2 regions of the Thermus sp. CCB_US3_UF1 genome follow, and region 1 is predicted to be linked to the other one. Evidence: riboswitches for the same ligand, from Rfam matches in the RefSeq annotation. Region 1 holds a riboswitch; the other holds the start of a gene.
What was found. A riboswitch is a leader RNA that binds a small molecule or an ion and turns the genes downstream of it on or off. The one in region 1 is predicted to bind cobalamin.

Region 1 (7,193 bases):
CCTCCCGGAAGCCCCCCTCCACCGAGGTGGGATCGGCCACGTCCATCACCAGGGGCATGGCCCCCGTGGCCGAGGCCGCCTCCCCCAGGGGGCCTTCCTCCAGGTCGCAGGCGATGAGCCTCGCCCCCTCCCGGGCAAAAAGCTCCAGGGTGGCCCGGCCAATCCCGTGGGCCGCCCCGGTGATGAGGATCACCTTGTCCTTGAGCCGCACCGCGCACCTCCTCACGACCGAACGGTCGGTAAGGGCACCCTACCCCTCCGCCCCCCCCTCCGTCAAGCGGGGCCAGCGCCAGGCGTAATAGGGGGTTTCCACAAAGGGGGGCGGCCCCCCCAGGTAGACCCGCAAGCCTGGCAGGACCAGGGTCTCCCCCTCCCACTCAAAGGCCAAGGGGTCCACCGCCAGGGGGTAGTGGAGCACCCCCTCCCGGGGAAGGCCCAGGCGGAGGCGCTCCGGGGGGGAGATCCGCCCCACCAGGAAGTAGCGGGCCCGCCTTGGGCCGCTTTCCGTGTAGAACTCCACCTCTTCCCCCAAGTCCAGCAAAAAGGCCCGGCCCCGCACGTAAAGCCGGGCCCTATCCGTCCAGGTAGACATGGGGCCTCCCCTCCAGGTGGGCCACCCGAACCCGGGGGCCGTAGAGGCTTTTCAAAAAGGCCTCGCTGAGCACCTCCCCAGGCCCCCCCTCGGCAAGAAGCCTTCCCCCTTTCAGGACCGCCACCCGGTGGGCCAGGGCCGCCTGGTTGGGGTCGTGGAGGACGGAGAGCACCCCCACCCCCAGCCGGGCCAGGCCCTGGAGCAGGGCCACCACCTCCCCTTGGTGCTCGAGGTCCAAGAAGGTGGTGGGCTCGTCCAGGAGGAGGTAGCGGGGCCTGGCCGCCAGGGCCCGGGCCAGGAGGACCCGTTGGCGCTCCCCCCCGGAAAGGGTGCCGAGGGGGCGGTGGCGGAAGGAAAGGGTCCCCGTCACCTCCAGGGCCCAGGCCACGGCCTCCCGGTCCTCCCGGGTCTCCCGCCCCCAAAGCCCTAGGTGGGGAAGCCGGCCTAGGCGCACCACCTCCTCCACCAGGAGGCCTTCCGGGTAGGGGCCGCTTTGGGGCAGGTAGGCGAGAAGCTGGCCCCGGCGGTAGCTCCCGTAGGCCCGAAGGGTACGGCCCTCCAGGAAGACCTCCCCCGCCTTGGGCCGGAGGAGGCCCGCCATCACCCGAAGCAGGGTGCTCTTGCCCGAGCCGTTGGGGCCAAGGAGGGCCAGCCACTCCCCTGGCCTTAGGGCCAGGTCCACCCCCAAGAGGGCGAAGGGGCCCCAGATGCCCTTGGCCTCAAGCCCGGCCACGCCGCCTCCACATCAGGTAGAGGAAGAAGGGCCCGCCCAGCAGGGTGGTCACCACCCCCACGGGGAGCTCCGCGGGCCGGGTGAGGGTGCGGGCCAGGAGGTCGGCCAGGGAGAGGAGGACCGCCCCCCCCAGGGCGCTGGCGGGCAGGAGGAGGCGGTAGTCCTCCCCCAGAAGCCGCCTCAGGACGTGGGGGGTGACCAGGCCCACGAAGCCGATGATCCCCGCCTGGGCCACGGCCGCCGCGGTGAGGAGGCTCGAGGCCATGAGGAGCAGAAGCTTCAGGGCCTCCAGGGGAAGCCCCAGGCTCTTGGCCGTCTCCTCCCCCAGCTGGAGGGCGTTGAGGACCCGGCCCAGGAGGAAAAGGCAAGGCAGGGCCAAGGCCAGGAAGAAGGCCAAGGCCTTGACCCCCGGCCAGCCCACGAAGGCCAGGTTGCCCAGGGTGTAGGCGAAGACGGCCCGCACCCGGTCCGCGTCCTGCAGCATCAGGTAGGTGGTGGCCCCGGTGAGAACGCTCCCCACCACCACCCCCGCCAGGACCAGCTCCCCCGTCCTGGCCACACCCCCAGCCAGGAGGAGGGTGAGAAGCGTGGCCAGAAGGGCCCCAAGGAAACCGAAAAGGGTGGCGGAAAGGGGCAGGGACTGGAAGACGGCGTGCTGGGCAAAAGCGGGGGAAAGCCCACCCAGGAGGGCCGCCAGGAGGGCCACGGCGAAGGCCGCCCCTGCGGCCGAACCCATGAGGTAAGGGTCGGCCAGGGGGTTGCGGAAGAGGCCCTGGAAAGCCGCCCCCGCCACCCCCAAGGCCGCCCCCACCAGCATCCCCCCCAGGACCCGGGGCAGGCGCATCTCGGTGACGATGGGGTTTTCCCCCTGGCCCAGAAGGGCCCGGAGCACCTCCTGGGGGGGGAGGCTCACCGCCCCCAAGGCCACCCCTAGGACCAGGGCCAGGCCCAGGAGGAGGAGGAGCCAGGCGAAGACCAGGCTCCGCCTCAGGGCCAGGGGAAGGGCCTGGGTCATGGCCTACCGTCCGTGGAAGCAGTCCACCAGAAGCCTAAGCCCCTGGGCCACCCGGGGGCCGGGGCGGGAGAGGAGGCTGTCCTGGCCTCCGGTGAAGACGCAGATCCGCCCCCTTTGCACCGCGCTCACCCGGCTCCAGCCCGGGCGGGTGCGGAGGGTTTCCTGGGCGTTGGGGTAGGTGGCCACGATGACCTCGGGGTTCTTCTCCACCACGAACTCGGGGGCGATCTTGGGGAAAAGGCCCAGCTCCTTGGGAACGATGTTCACCCCCCGGGCCTTGGCGATGAGCACCCCGATGAAGCTCTCCGGCCCCACGGTGTAGGGGGTGGGATCGATCTCGTAGTACACCCGGGGACGGGCCTTGGCCTGGGCGGCCCGGGACTCCTCCCCGTAGACCTCCCGCTGGATCTGGGCCACCAGGCGCTCCGCCTGGGCCTCCATCCCCAGGAGCCGGCCCAGGGTGCGGGTGGTGCGGAAGATGTCCTCGTAGGTCTCGGTGCGCACCGCGTAGACCGCAAGCCCCGCCCGCTCCAGGGTCTCGTAGAGGCGGCCATACTTGGAAACCAGCACCAGATCGGGCTTCAAGGAAACGATGAGCTCGGGGTTGGGGTTGTAAAGCCCCCCGGCCTTGGGCAGGGCCTTCACCCTTTCGGGCCAGTCGGAGTAGTCGTCGGTGGCCACCAGGCGGTCGCAAGCCCCCAGGGCGCAAAGGGTTTCCGTCACCGAGGGGAGCATGGAAACCACCCGCTTGGGGGGGGCCTTCAGGGTCACCGTGCGCCCCAGGTCGTCGGTGAGGGTAAGGGGGAAAGCCCAAGCCAAGGCCAAGAAAACCGCCAAGAGAGCCAGTACCCTTTTCATGCCTACCTCCCTAAGGCCGCTAGGGCCAGGCCCGGGGGAGGTAGGGAAAACCCCTGCCGGGAAAACGGCAGGGGCGCATACCGCGGGTGCACCCCCATCGCTCCCCCCATCCGCGTGAGGTGCCCGCCCATGGGGCATGGCGGGCGGCCCTGGCAGGTATTCGGGCTTCCGGCCTGCGGCGGAAGGCATGGTGCGGGGCCGGTTACCGTTGCGGGACAGCGCCGGACTTGCACCGGACTTCCCCACTTTAAGCCTGGACTACGCGCCCAGGCACCAGGGCAACGGGACCTGGCTTTAGGGCCCTAGCGGGCCTTAAGAGGAGGCTAAGGCCAAGCTTGGCAAAAGGCAAGGGCTTGACGGGAAACCCGGTGGGTGATTTACTTAGTCCTGAGAACGAACTAAGGAGGTGGGGTGCGCAAGGGGGATACGCAGGAAATCCGCAGGCTCAACCGCCGGGCCATCCTGGGCCACCTGCGGCGGGGCCCCCTCACCCGGGCGGAGCTTTCCCGCCTTACCGGCCTGGCCAAGAGCGCGGTGAGCCGCCTGGTGGACGAGCTTTTGCAGGAAGGCCTCCTGGAAGAGGGGGCCTTCACCTCACCCCCTGTGGGCCGCCCCGGCACCCTCCTCCACCTGCGCCCTCGAGCCCGCTTCGCCCTGGGGGCCGAGGTGGGGGTGGAGGGTACGGTCCTCCTGGCCCTGGACTGGCGGGGGGAGGTGCTTTGGACCCTGGAGTGGCGCCACGCCCCCCAAGCCGGGCCCAAGGAGCGCCTGGAACGGCTTTGGCAGGAGGTCCTCCCCCGGGCCCAAGGGGCCTTGGGGCTGGGCTTCACCCTGCCCGGGGTGGTGGTGGGGCTACGCCTGCTCAAGGCCCCCAATCTGGGCTGGGAGGACCTGGACCTAAAGCCCTTCCTTGCCCCCCTGCCCTTCCCCGTCCTGCCGGAAAACGACGCCAAGGCCTCGGCCCTCTCCGAGGTGTTCTTCCACGGTGAGGCCAACCTGGCCTACCTGGTTCTCAGCACGGGCCTGGGGGTGGGGGTGGTGGCCGAAGGCCGCCTCCTGCGGGGAACCGGGGGGGCGGCGGGGGAGGTGGGCCACTGGCTGGGGAGCGGGGAAACCCTTTGCGCCTGCGGGCGCCGGGGGTGCCTGGAGCGGGAGCTGGGCCTGGGGTCCCTCCTGGCCCGCTACCAGGCCCTGGGGGGGAAGGCAGGGGACTGGGACGCCCTGCACGCCCTGGCCCGGGAGGGCGACCCCTTGGCCCTACAGGTCATCCGCCAACTGGGCGAGGCCCTGGGGCGGTTCGTGGCCAACCTGGCCGTGGCCTACGACCCGGCCCGGGTGGTGGTGGGGGGGAAGGCCGCAGAGCTCTTCCCCCTCTTGGAAGAACCCCTACGCCAGGCCCTCGAGGCCCACGCCTTTTTGCCCACCCACCGCTCCCTCCCGGTGCACCCCTCGGCCTACGGGCATCTGGCGGCGGCGGTAGGAGGGGCCAGCCTGTTTCTGGCCCGCTTCTTTGAGCTGGGCGGCCTGTGGGCGGAAAGCCCACGTCGCAATGGAGGTAGGTATGAGGAAGTGGCTTTGGGCGATCGGCATGGTATTGGGGCTTAGCGCCCTGGCCCAGACGGGCAAGCTGGAGATCTTCTCCTGGTGGGCGGGGGACGAGGGGCCGGCCCTCGAGGCCCTCATCCGGCTCTACAAGCAACGCTACCCCAACGTGGAGGTCATCAACGCCACGGTCACCGGGGGCGCCGGGGTGAACGCCAAGGCGGTGCTCAAGACCAGGATGCTGGGCGGTGACCCCCCCGATAGCTTCCAGGTGCATGCGGGCATGGAGCTCATCGGTACCTGGGTGGTGGCCGACAGGATGGAGGACCTCACGGGCCTCTTCCGCCAGGAGGGGTGGCTCCAGGCCTTCCCCAAGGGGCTCATTGACCTGATCTCCTACAAGGGCGGGATCTGGAGCGTGCCGGTGAACATCCACCGCTCCAACGTCATGTGGTACATCCCCGCCAAGCTGCGGGAATGGGGGGTGAACCCGCCCCGCACCTGGGCCGAGTTCCTCTCCACCTGCGAAACCCTCAAGCGCAAGGGCCTGCAGGCCCCCTTGGCCCTAGGGGAGAACTGGACCCAGCAGCACCTCTGGGAGAGCGTGGCCCTGGCCCTCCTGGGGGCGGACGGCTGGAACAACCTCTGGAACGGGAAGCTGAAGTTCACCGACCCCAAGGCGGTGGCGGTGTGGGAAACCTTCGGCAAGGTGCTGGACTGCGCCAATAAGGACGCCGCTGGCCTCTCCTGGCAGCAGGCCGTGGACCGGGTGGTCCAGGGCCAGGCGGCCTTCAACATCATGGGGGACTGGGCCGCGGGCTACATGGCCACCACCCTGAAGCTCCGCCCCGGCACCGACTTCGCCTGGGCTCCCTCCCCCGGCACCTCGGGGATCTTCATGATGCTCTCCGACTCCTTCGGCCTGCCCAAGGGGGCCAAGAACCGCCAGAACACCCTCAACTGGCTCCGGCTGGTGGGCTCCAAGGAGGGGCAGGACACCTTCAACCCCCTCAAGGGTTCCATCGCCGCCCGGCTGGACTCCGACCCGGCCAAGTACAACGCCTACGGCCAGTCGGCCATGAAGGACTGGAAGTCCAACCGCATCGTGGGCTCCCTGGTCCACGGGGCGGTGGCCCCCGAGAGCTTCATGAGCCAGTTCGGCACGGTGATGGAAATCTTCCTGCAGAGCAAAAACCCGCAGGCGGCGGCCAACGCCGCCCAGGCCATCGCCAACCAGGTGGGCCTGGGCCGGTAAGGCCCCTTCGGCCCCGTGGGGGCTTTACCCCCACGGGGTTTTCCCCGAGGCAGCATGCGCGACCGCATCACGGCCCTTTTGGTCCTCCTCCCCTCCTTGGTGGCGGTGGGGATCTTCGTCTACGGGTTCATCGGGCAGAACCTTTGGGTCTCCTTTACCGACTGGGGGAAAAATCCCGCCCAGGCCTTAGCCCTTAGGCCGGAACTCCAGTTTGTGGGCTTGGAAAACTACCGGGAGCTCTTCACCGGCTTCGTGGAGACCCGCTTCCGCCAAAGCGTCATCAACCTGGTCTTCTTCACCCTCTTCTTCATGGCGGGAAGCCTGGGCCTAGGCCTCCTCCTGGCGGTGGCCCTGGACCAAGGCCCCAGGGGGGAGGGGTTTTTCCGCACGGTCTTCCTCTTCCCCATGGCTCTCTCCTTCGTCGTCACGGGCACCATCTGGCGCTGGCTCCTCCAGCCCCAAGGAGGGGTGAACGTCCTTCCCACCCTTTTGGGCCTACCCCCCCTGGCCTTCCCCTGGCTCACCACCCGGGAGCAGGTCCTGGTCTTTGACTGGAACCGCCTGCCCCTCTACACCGCTTGGGTGGTGGGGCTTGTCCTCCTCTACGTGGCCTGGCGGGCCCACCGGGAAGGGGAAAAAAGGCGGCGCTTCTGGGCCCTCCTTTCCGGAGGGGTCCTCCTCCTCTGGGCCCTGACCGTGGGCAGCCGCGTCCACCTCCTCCCCTACCCCGAGCCCCACGGGTTCAGCCTGGCCCTGGTGGGGGTGATCCTGGCGGCGGTGTGGCAGATGTCCGGGTACACCATGGCCCTTTACCTGGCGGGGCTCAGGGGGATCCCGGTGGAGGTCTTGGAGGCGGCCAAGGTAGACGGGGCCAGCCCCTGGCAGACCTACCGCCATGTGATCCTCCCCCTCTTGGCCCCCATCACCCTCTCGGCCATGATCGTCTTGGGGCACATTGCCCTGAAGATCTTTGACCTCATCTTCGCCATGGCCGGGCTGGACTATGCCCCCACCGACGTTCCGGCCATCTACATGTACCTCCTGGCCTTCCGGGGGAACCAGTTCGCCAAGGGGGCCGCCATCGGCATCCTCCTCCTCCTCCTGGTGGCGGGGGTGGTCATCCCCTACCTGGCGAGCCAGCTGAGGAAGGAGGTGCGGCGCTGATGGGACGGATTTTCCTCTACGCCTTTTTGCTCCT
Region 2 (7,193 bases), 750 kb from region 1:
CTCGGCCAGGTGGAGGACGGCCTCGGCGAAGCTGGCCCCCTCAGGCAGGTAGCTCCAGGCGGCCAGGGTGATGGGGCCGGTGAGGATGGCCTTCACGGGCTTGGGGGTAAGGCTTTGGGCGTAGCGGAGCTCCTCCAGGGCCAGGGGCCCCTTGCGCCGCACCGGCCCCGCCAGGATGGGAGGGCGGTAGACCCGGCTGCCGTAGGAGAGGACCCAGCCCGAGGGGTGGGTGTGGAAACCCTCCAGCCGCTCGGCGAAGAACTCCACCATGTCGCTCCGCTCCGGCTCCCCGTGGACCAGGAGGTCCAGGCCCACGGCCTCCTGGAAGCGGATGGTCCGGGCGATGGCCTCCCGTATGGCCTCCCCGTAAGCCTCGGGGGAAAGCTTTCCCGAGCGGAAGCGGGCCCGGAGGGCGCGTAGCTCCTGGGTCTGGGGGAAGCTGCCGATGGTGGTGGTGGGGAAGGGGGGCAGGGGGAGGTCCCTTTGCGCTTCCTTGCGCACAGGCCCCGGGGGACGGGGCCCGGGAGGGGGGGAAAGGGGAGGTAGCCTGGGGGGCTCCCCGGGGGCGCGCCAGGCCTGGGCCTCGGCCAGGGCCCCCTCCTCCCCCCGGAGGAGACGGGCCAGGAGGGCAAGCTCCCCAAGCCTCTCCTCGGCAAAGGCCAGCCGTCCCTCCAGACCCGGGGGCGGGGACCCCACCCGCCAGGGCAGGTGGTAAAGGGGGGCCCGGGGGGCAAGCCAGACCTCCCCCTCCCCCAAGGCCTCCCGCAGGCGGCGGGCCACCTCCAGGAGGGGGGTGCGCCAAACCCCCTGCCCCTCCACCACCCCCAGGATGGGCACCCTGGGGCCTCCCCGGGGGGCCTCGAGGTCCCGGCTTGCCGCGGCCCAGGGAAGGGGGTAAAGCCCCGCCCCCACCTCCGGCCGGGGGAGGAGGTAGGGGGTGAGGAGGGCCAGGGGCAGGGCCTCCAGGAGGCGGCCATAAACCCTTTCCAAGGCCGGGAGGTCCTCCTCGGCCCCATCCAGGCCCAGGGCCGGCTCCTCCAGGAGGGCCAGGGGGGCCCCTGCCCCCTTGAGTTCCCCAAGGAAGGCGGCGTAGACCTCGCCCAGGGCCTCGAGGTGGCGGGCCCGCTCCCCTCCCTCTGGAGGGTTTTGGGCCAGGCGGAGAAGGGTATAGGGCCCAAGGAGGTGGGGAAGCCCCTCAGGGTGCTTGCGGAAGGCTTCCAGGGGCTTGTTCCAGTGGGGCTTGTAGCGGGGCGCCTCGGGCAGCAGGGGGGCCAGGTAGTGGTAGTTGGTGCCGAACCACTTCCGCAGGGGCAGGGCCCCCTTGCCCCGGGCCAGGGCGTAGTAGGCCCCCAGGTCCTGGGGGTCTATGGGGTAGACCCCCACCATCACCGCCAGGTCCAGCAGGGGATCGTAGAGGCTCATCTCCCCCACGGGGTAGAGGTCCACATGGCGGCGGTAGGCCGCAAGCCGCAGGGCCTCCAACCCCTCTAGCCCCTGCCGGAAGGCCTCCTCCGACACCTCCCCGGACCAGAAGCCTTCCAAAAGGCGCTTATACTCCCGGTCCGGACCCAGCCGGGGAAAACCGTAGGCCAAAGTCCTCACCGTCATTCCTTCACCCCTTCCAGGGGAGGGACCGGCGCAGGCCGCCCCTCCCCATCCAAGGCCACCAGCACGAACCCACCCTTGGCCGCCAGGTACCTATCCCCCTCCAAGGGCTCCACCCAAAGCTCCACCGCCACCCGCATGGAGGTACGCCCCACCCCCACCACCCGGGCCACCAGCTCCACGATGGAGCCCAGGGGCACCGGGCGCTGGAAGTCCACGGCGTCGGAATGGACGGTAACCACCTTGCGCCTCGCGTGGCGGGTGGCGGCCACGAAGGCCGCCTGGTCCATCCAGGCCATGACCGTGCCGCCGAAAAGGGTGCCGTAGTGGTTGGTCTCACCGGGAAACACCAGGTGGACCATGCGGGTTTCCCGCACGCAAACCTCCTCTGTCCTTGCGGAAGGAAAACCTCCGCCCCAGGAACCTAAAGCCTAGCGGACCACAAGGGTTCCGCCCTACGGATTTTGGGGAGACTTGGGTCTAAGGTCCCACAGGCATCACCACCTTCACCCTTGCCTCGAGGGCTACGGGGCAGGACCGCGAAGCGGGTACTCGGGCTTCCGGCCAGGTAGGACCGGTTACCGTTGCGGGACAGCGCCGGACTCTCACCGGACTTCCCCCACCGCCAAGGGGCGTCCAGGCCTGTCGGCCTGGCATCGCGGCCAGGGCACCCCAGGTATTGGGCACCCTGAAGGGGAGGCTACCATGGGTTGTGTGGGGGGTCAAGGAGGATGGGCATCATCTCGATGTTAGGGCAGGAGGCCCACCAGGCCACACCCAAGGCTTCCCCCTTGCCCCCCCTCGGGAAAGGGGGGTCAAAGGCCAAGCTACCCCCGGGTCCCTGGGAGAAGGGCCCCAGGGCCCCTTCCCTAACCTATGTTCCAGGGAAGGCCCCGGGAATGGGGGTGAATGCAAGGCCACCTTGGCTCATGGTTTACCCCCCAGAAGGACCCGCAACGCCTCCTCCACCAGTACCCGAACCGAAAGGGGACCCCCGTAGGTCCAGGTGGCCGGATCCATGGGATGGACCCGGGCCCCCTGGAGGCGGAGCAGGGGCCCAATGGCAGGGTCAGCCAGGGGGTTGTTTCCCGGCTGGGCGATGAGCAACACCTGCACCCCTGGGTTCTCCCGCACCAGGCGCACCAGCCCTTCGGGCCCTACCCGGGAAAGACCGTAAGCCTCAGCCTTCCCCGTCCAGGCGTTGCGCAGACCCACGGCCTCCAGGACCTCGGAGGCCAAGGTGGAGCGGGTGAAGATGTTGTACACCTTGTCCCTGGCCCAGGCTTGCACCAGGAGGAAGGGCCTACCCCCGAGCCCCCTCTGCTCCAAGCGCTCCCGGGCCTGGGCCAGAAAGCGGTCTAAATCCGAGAGTATCCTCTCCCCCTCCTTGGCCTTGCCCACCAGCTGGGCATGGAGCAGGAAGTGTCGGCGCATGGCAGCAAGCTGCCCCTCCGAAGGCAGGTAATCGTAGAGGGCCGTGGGGGCGATGCGGGACAGCTCCGGATAGAGACGGCCTTGAAAGCCCGTGTAGCCCAGGATCAGGTCAGGCCTCAAGGCAAGGAGGCGCTCAAGGTTGGGGGCGGTGCGCCCACCTAGATCCGCGATCCCTTGGGGAAGGGGAACCTTCACCCATTTGGGGAAGTCAGCCAGGTCCGCCCCGGCCACAGGCCTAACCCCCAGAAGCAAGAGGTCTTCCAGAGGCCTCCAATCCAAGGCCGCCACCCGGTCAGGCACTTTGGAAAGGCAGACTTCCCCAAGGTCGTGGGGAACCCTTTCTCCAGGGCACGTCCCCTGTTGCGCCAGGGCGACGGCTGTAAACAGGAAAGCAAAGAAAACCCTACGCATCTTTCACCCCTCATCGGTCGTGTAAGGATTTATGTGTAAGGGTCCGTGTTTAATAGGGGGGCACACCTTAGCACGAGGAGGTGCCCCGTGGACCAGGATACCTTGCGGATCTTGCTGAGGGAAGCGGTGCGGGAGACAGTAGCCGAGGTTCTGCAGACGGTTCTGGAGCTGGACCGGACGGCCTTCTTGCAGGTGCACGGAGGCCGCAGGAACGGCTACTACCCCCGCAAGCTGGAGACCACCTTCGGCCAGGTGGACCTGAAGGTCCCTAGGGATCGGGAATCTCGGTATTACCCGGCTTTCCTTAAGCCCTACGTCCGCCGCCTGGTGGACGTGGGGGAAGTGGCGGTAGCCCTTTACGCCGCCGGGGTCAGTCAGCGCAAGGCGGCCGAGATACTGAGCCTGCTCTTAGGCCACCGCTACTCCCACGAGACCCTGAGCGCCCTGACGGACGAGGTCCTGGAGGCGGCAGGAGCCTTCCGCACCCGGCCTTTGCCCGAGGAGATGGCCTTCGTCTACCTGGACGGGCTTTCCCTAAAGGTCTTCAGGGAAGGAGAAGGGATCGTACGGGAAAGCGTGTATGTGGCCCTGGGCATCGCCCCTAATGGGGAGAGGCGGGTCCTGGGGTTTTGGCTGTTGCCCACGGAGAGCGCCCTGGGATGGGAGGGGGTCCTGGGGGAGCTTTGGCAGCGGGGCCTGCGGCGGGTATTGCTCTTCATCACCGACGGGCTGCCCGGGCTTCCTGAAGCGATCCGCAGGGTCTACCCTCAGGCGGAATGGCAGCGGTGCGTGGTGCACGGGGTGCGGTGGAGCCTGTCCCAGGTGCGGGCGCGGGACCGGGGCCTGCTGGCGGAGGACCTGAGGCGGGTGTACGGGGCGGAGAGCCGGGAAGAAGCTCTTGGGGCCTTGGAGGAGGTGAAGGCCGCCTGGGGTTCGCGGTACCCGGGGGTGGTGGGGCTTTGGGTACAGGATTCGGGGGCCTTCCTGCGGTTCTACGGGTACCCCAAGGTGCTTTGGCCGTACCTGCGGAGCACCAACCTGATGGAGCGGTTTATCCGGGAAGTGCGGCGGGGGACGAAGGTGCGGGACCACAAGTTTCCTAAGGAAGAGGCGGTGTACAAGCTTCTTTACCTGGAGTCGGAGAGGCAGGAAGGGAGGTGGGCAGAACGGAAACTAAAGGGGTTCTCGGAGGTGAAGGAGGTGCTGGAGAAGATGCTTCAGGAGCGGTATGCCCCCCGTACACAGACTCTTACACATAACTCTTGACACGACCCCCTCATCAGTGGATCTGCCGAAACCAAAAAACTGGTCTATCCCAAGGCAAGGCCAAACCCGCGCGGAGAAGGCGGAGAAGTTCCTCCCCCTCCTCCGGTCCAAAGCGGAGGCCCACGGAACCCAACCAGACCACCCCTCCGGTGCCATTCTCTAGAACTTCCTGCAAAACCCTCATCAAGAAAGCGATGCCCTCCTGGTTAAGGCGAAAGGTGCCCGCATCCCAATGGAGATGGTAGGTACCCCCATGGCAGGCGCAACGGGCCAGGTAGCGGGTAGGGGAAAGCCGGGCCACCTCCTGGGCGTGTTCAGGTTCCACGGACCACCTCCCGGGGAACAGGCAGGAAAAGGGATACCCCCCCATGGGCCAGGGCATAAAAAGGCACCTCGTAAGCCTCCTCCAGAAGCTCAGGACAGAGCACCGCCTCCGGGCTGCCATAGGCCAAAACCCGTCCCCCTTTGAGGAGGAGAAGACGGTTGGCGAAAAGGGAAGCCAGGTTGAGATCGTGAAGCACGGCCAGCACCCCCCTCCCCTCATAGGCCAGGGCACGGAAGAGGAGCAGAACCTCCAGGGCGTAGCGGGGGTCCAGGTGGTTGGTGGGCTCGTCCAAAAGAAAGAACCTCGGTTCTTGGTTGAGTAGCCTCGCCACCTCTACCCGTATGCCCTCCCCCCCGGAGAGGGTAGGGTATAGCCTTTCCCGGAGGGGAAGGGCCTGGGCACGCCGAAGGGCCTCGAGGGTCTTTTCGTGGTCCAGGGAACGCTCCCTGCCCTCAAGATGGGGGTGGCGGCCCAGGAAAGCCACCTCGTAGGCCGTAAAGGAAAAGGCCAACTCCCGGTTTTGCGAGAGCACGGCCCGCTGGCGGGCAAGCTCCAGGGGGGTGTAGGACCCAAGGGGCCTGCCCAGGAGCCGCACCTCCCCTTCCGACGGGGAAAGCTCCCCTGCAAGGAGGCGGAGGAGGGTGGTTTTGCCACTGCCGTTGGGACCCAAAACCGCCAGGAAGTCCCCTGGGGCAAGGGAGAGGTCTACCCCCCGAAGGAGCCACCGCCCCTCCTTCCTGTAGCCCAGCCCCCTAGCCTCAAGCACGGTACACCTCCCGCTTGTAGCGCAGCACCAGATAGAGGAAGAAGGGTCCCCCCAGAAGGGCGGTGATTACCCCCACGGGCATCTCCGCTGGGGCCGCCAGGGTGCGGGCCAAGAGGTCGGCAAGCACCGCCAGGCTAGCCCCGAGGAGAAAGGCCCCGGGCAGCAGGTAGCGGTGGTCCGGTCCTGCCAAGAGCCGGAAGAGATGGGGGGCCACCAAGCCGATGAAGCCGATTCCCCCTGCCAGGGCCACGGAAACCCCCACCCCCAAGGCCGCCCCAGCCACCGCCCTCCGTTTGAGGCCCTCGAGGCCCACCCCCAGGTGGAAGGCCTCCCGCTCCCCCAGGGCCAGGGCGTTGAGTCCCCGGGCCAAGGGGAAAAGGAGGTAGAGGGCGAGAAGGGCTAGGGGTAAGGCGGCCAGGAGAAGCCTCCAGGTCAGCCCAGAAAACCCGCCCAGGGTCCAGAAGGTCAGGCTCCGGAGTTCTTGTTCGCTGGCGAGGAAGGTGAGGATGCCGATCCCACCCCCCACCAGGGCATTCAGGGCGATGCCCGAGAGGAGAAGCACGGAAACCTGGACCCCCAAGGGGGTCTGGGCGATGCGCCAGAGGAGAAGGGTAGCCAGAAGCCCTCCGAGGAAGGCGAAAAGGGGAAGGGCGTAGACCTCTAGGTTTCCCGCCCCGGGTACGAGAACGATGAACAAGGCTGCCCCCAGGGCCGCACCCGAGGAGACCCCGATCAGCCCCGGGTCCACCAAGGGGTTGCGGAAAAACCCCTGGAGCACGGCTCCCGCCAGGGCCAACAGCCCTCCGACCAAGGCCGCCCCCAAAACCCTGGGAAAGCGAAGGGCGGTCAGGACCTGGTACTCCAACCCCTCCCCCCGGTAGAGGATCCCCGGTATGGCCAGGGGAGGTATGGGGTAGGCTCCCAGGCCCGCCCCAAGGAGCAAGGCCAGGGGCAGGAGGAGGGCCAGGCCCAGAAGGGCAAGGCGGTAAGCCCGGGCCCGCAGGGCGACCCCGAGGCCGCTCATCCCCTCACCTCCTGCCCCCCGAAGGCCTCCCGGGGGCTTTGGGGTAGGGGTTTGCCCAGGAGCCAAAGGAGGAAAAGGGCCTTGAGGAAAGCCCGATAAAGCCGAGGTGAAACCATCAACGCACCTCCACGAACCCTTCCCGCAGGTAAGCCGCACGGAAAAGGTCCAGGGCGGCCCTGCCAGCCCTAGGCCCAAAGGAACCCAGGTAGAGGTCGTCCATGGCCACCACCTTGCGGTTCTGCCCCGCAGGGGTTTGGGCCACACCAGGAAGCTTGAGAAGGCCCTCCAGGCCACCCACGCTCTCCAAGCCCTTTTGGAAGACCACCAGCACGTCAGGACGGGCCGCCACCACACTCTCCGCG

Region 2: it holds a riboswitch for cobalamin, as region 1 does, so the genes downstream of both, TCCBUS3UF1_RS01000 (acyl-CoA thioesterase) here and TCCBUS3UF1_RS04900 (ABC transporter substrate-binding protein) in region 1, are expected to answer to the same signal.

Annotation. Positions count from the first base shown of each region.
Region 1 covers NC_017278.1:976,072-983,264, reverse strand. Annotated here, with positions in the region: gene TCCBUS3UF1_RS04920 (SDR family oxidoreductase) at 1-211, opposite strand, end outside; gene TCCBUS3UF1_RS04915 (hypothetical protein) at 251-592, opposite strand; gene TCCBUS3UF1_RS04910 (ABC transporter ATP-binding protein) at 573-1,325, opposite strand; gene TCCBUS3UF1_RS04905 (iron ABC transporter permease) at 1,312-2,340, opposite strand; gene TCCBUS3UF1_RS04900 (ABC transporter substrate-binding protein) at 2,344-3,198, opposite strand; cobalamin riboswitch at 3,332-3,491, opposite strand; gene TCCBUS3UF1_RS04895 (ROK family transcriptional regulator) at 3,610-4,803, shown strand; gene TCCBUS3UF1_RS04890 (ABC transporter substrate-binding protein) at 4,760-5,995, shown strand; gene TCCBUS3UF1_RS04885 (carbohydrate ABC transporter permease) at 6,050-7,159, shown strand; gene TCCBUS3UF1_RS04880 (carbohydrate ABC transporter permease) at 7,159-7,193, shown strand, end outside.
Region 2 covers NC_017278.1:226,266-233,458, reverse strand. Annotated here, with positions in the region: gene metE (5-methyltetrahydropteroyltriglutamate--homocysteine S-methyltransferase) at 1-1,608, opposite strand, end outside; gene TCCBUS3UF1_RS01000 (acyl-CoA thioesterase) at 1,605-1,967, opposite strand; cobalamin riboswitch at 2,131-2,266, opposite strand; gene TCCBUS3UF1_RS00995 (iron-siderophore ABC transporter substrate-binding protein) at 2,533-3,327, opposite strand; gene TCCBUS3UF1_RS00990 (IS256-like element ISTth4 family transposase) at 3,496-4,716, shown strand; gene TCCBUS3UF1_RS00980 (ABC transporter ATP-binding protein) at 5,031-5,807, opposite strand; gene TCCBUS3UF1_RS00975 (iron ABC transporter permease) at 5,800-6,831, opposite strand; gene TCCBUS3UF1_RS12260 (hypothetical protein) at 6,828-6,950, opposite strand; gene TCCBUS3UF1_RS00970 (hemin ABC transporter substrate-binding protein) at 6,947-7,193, opposite strand, start outside.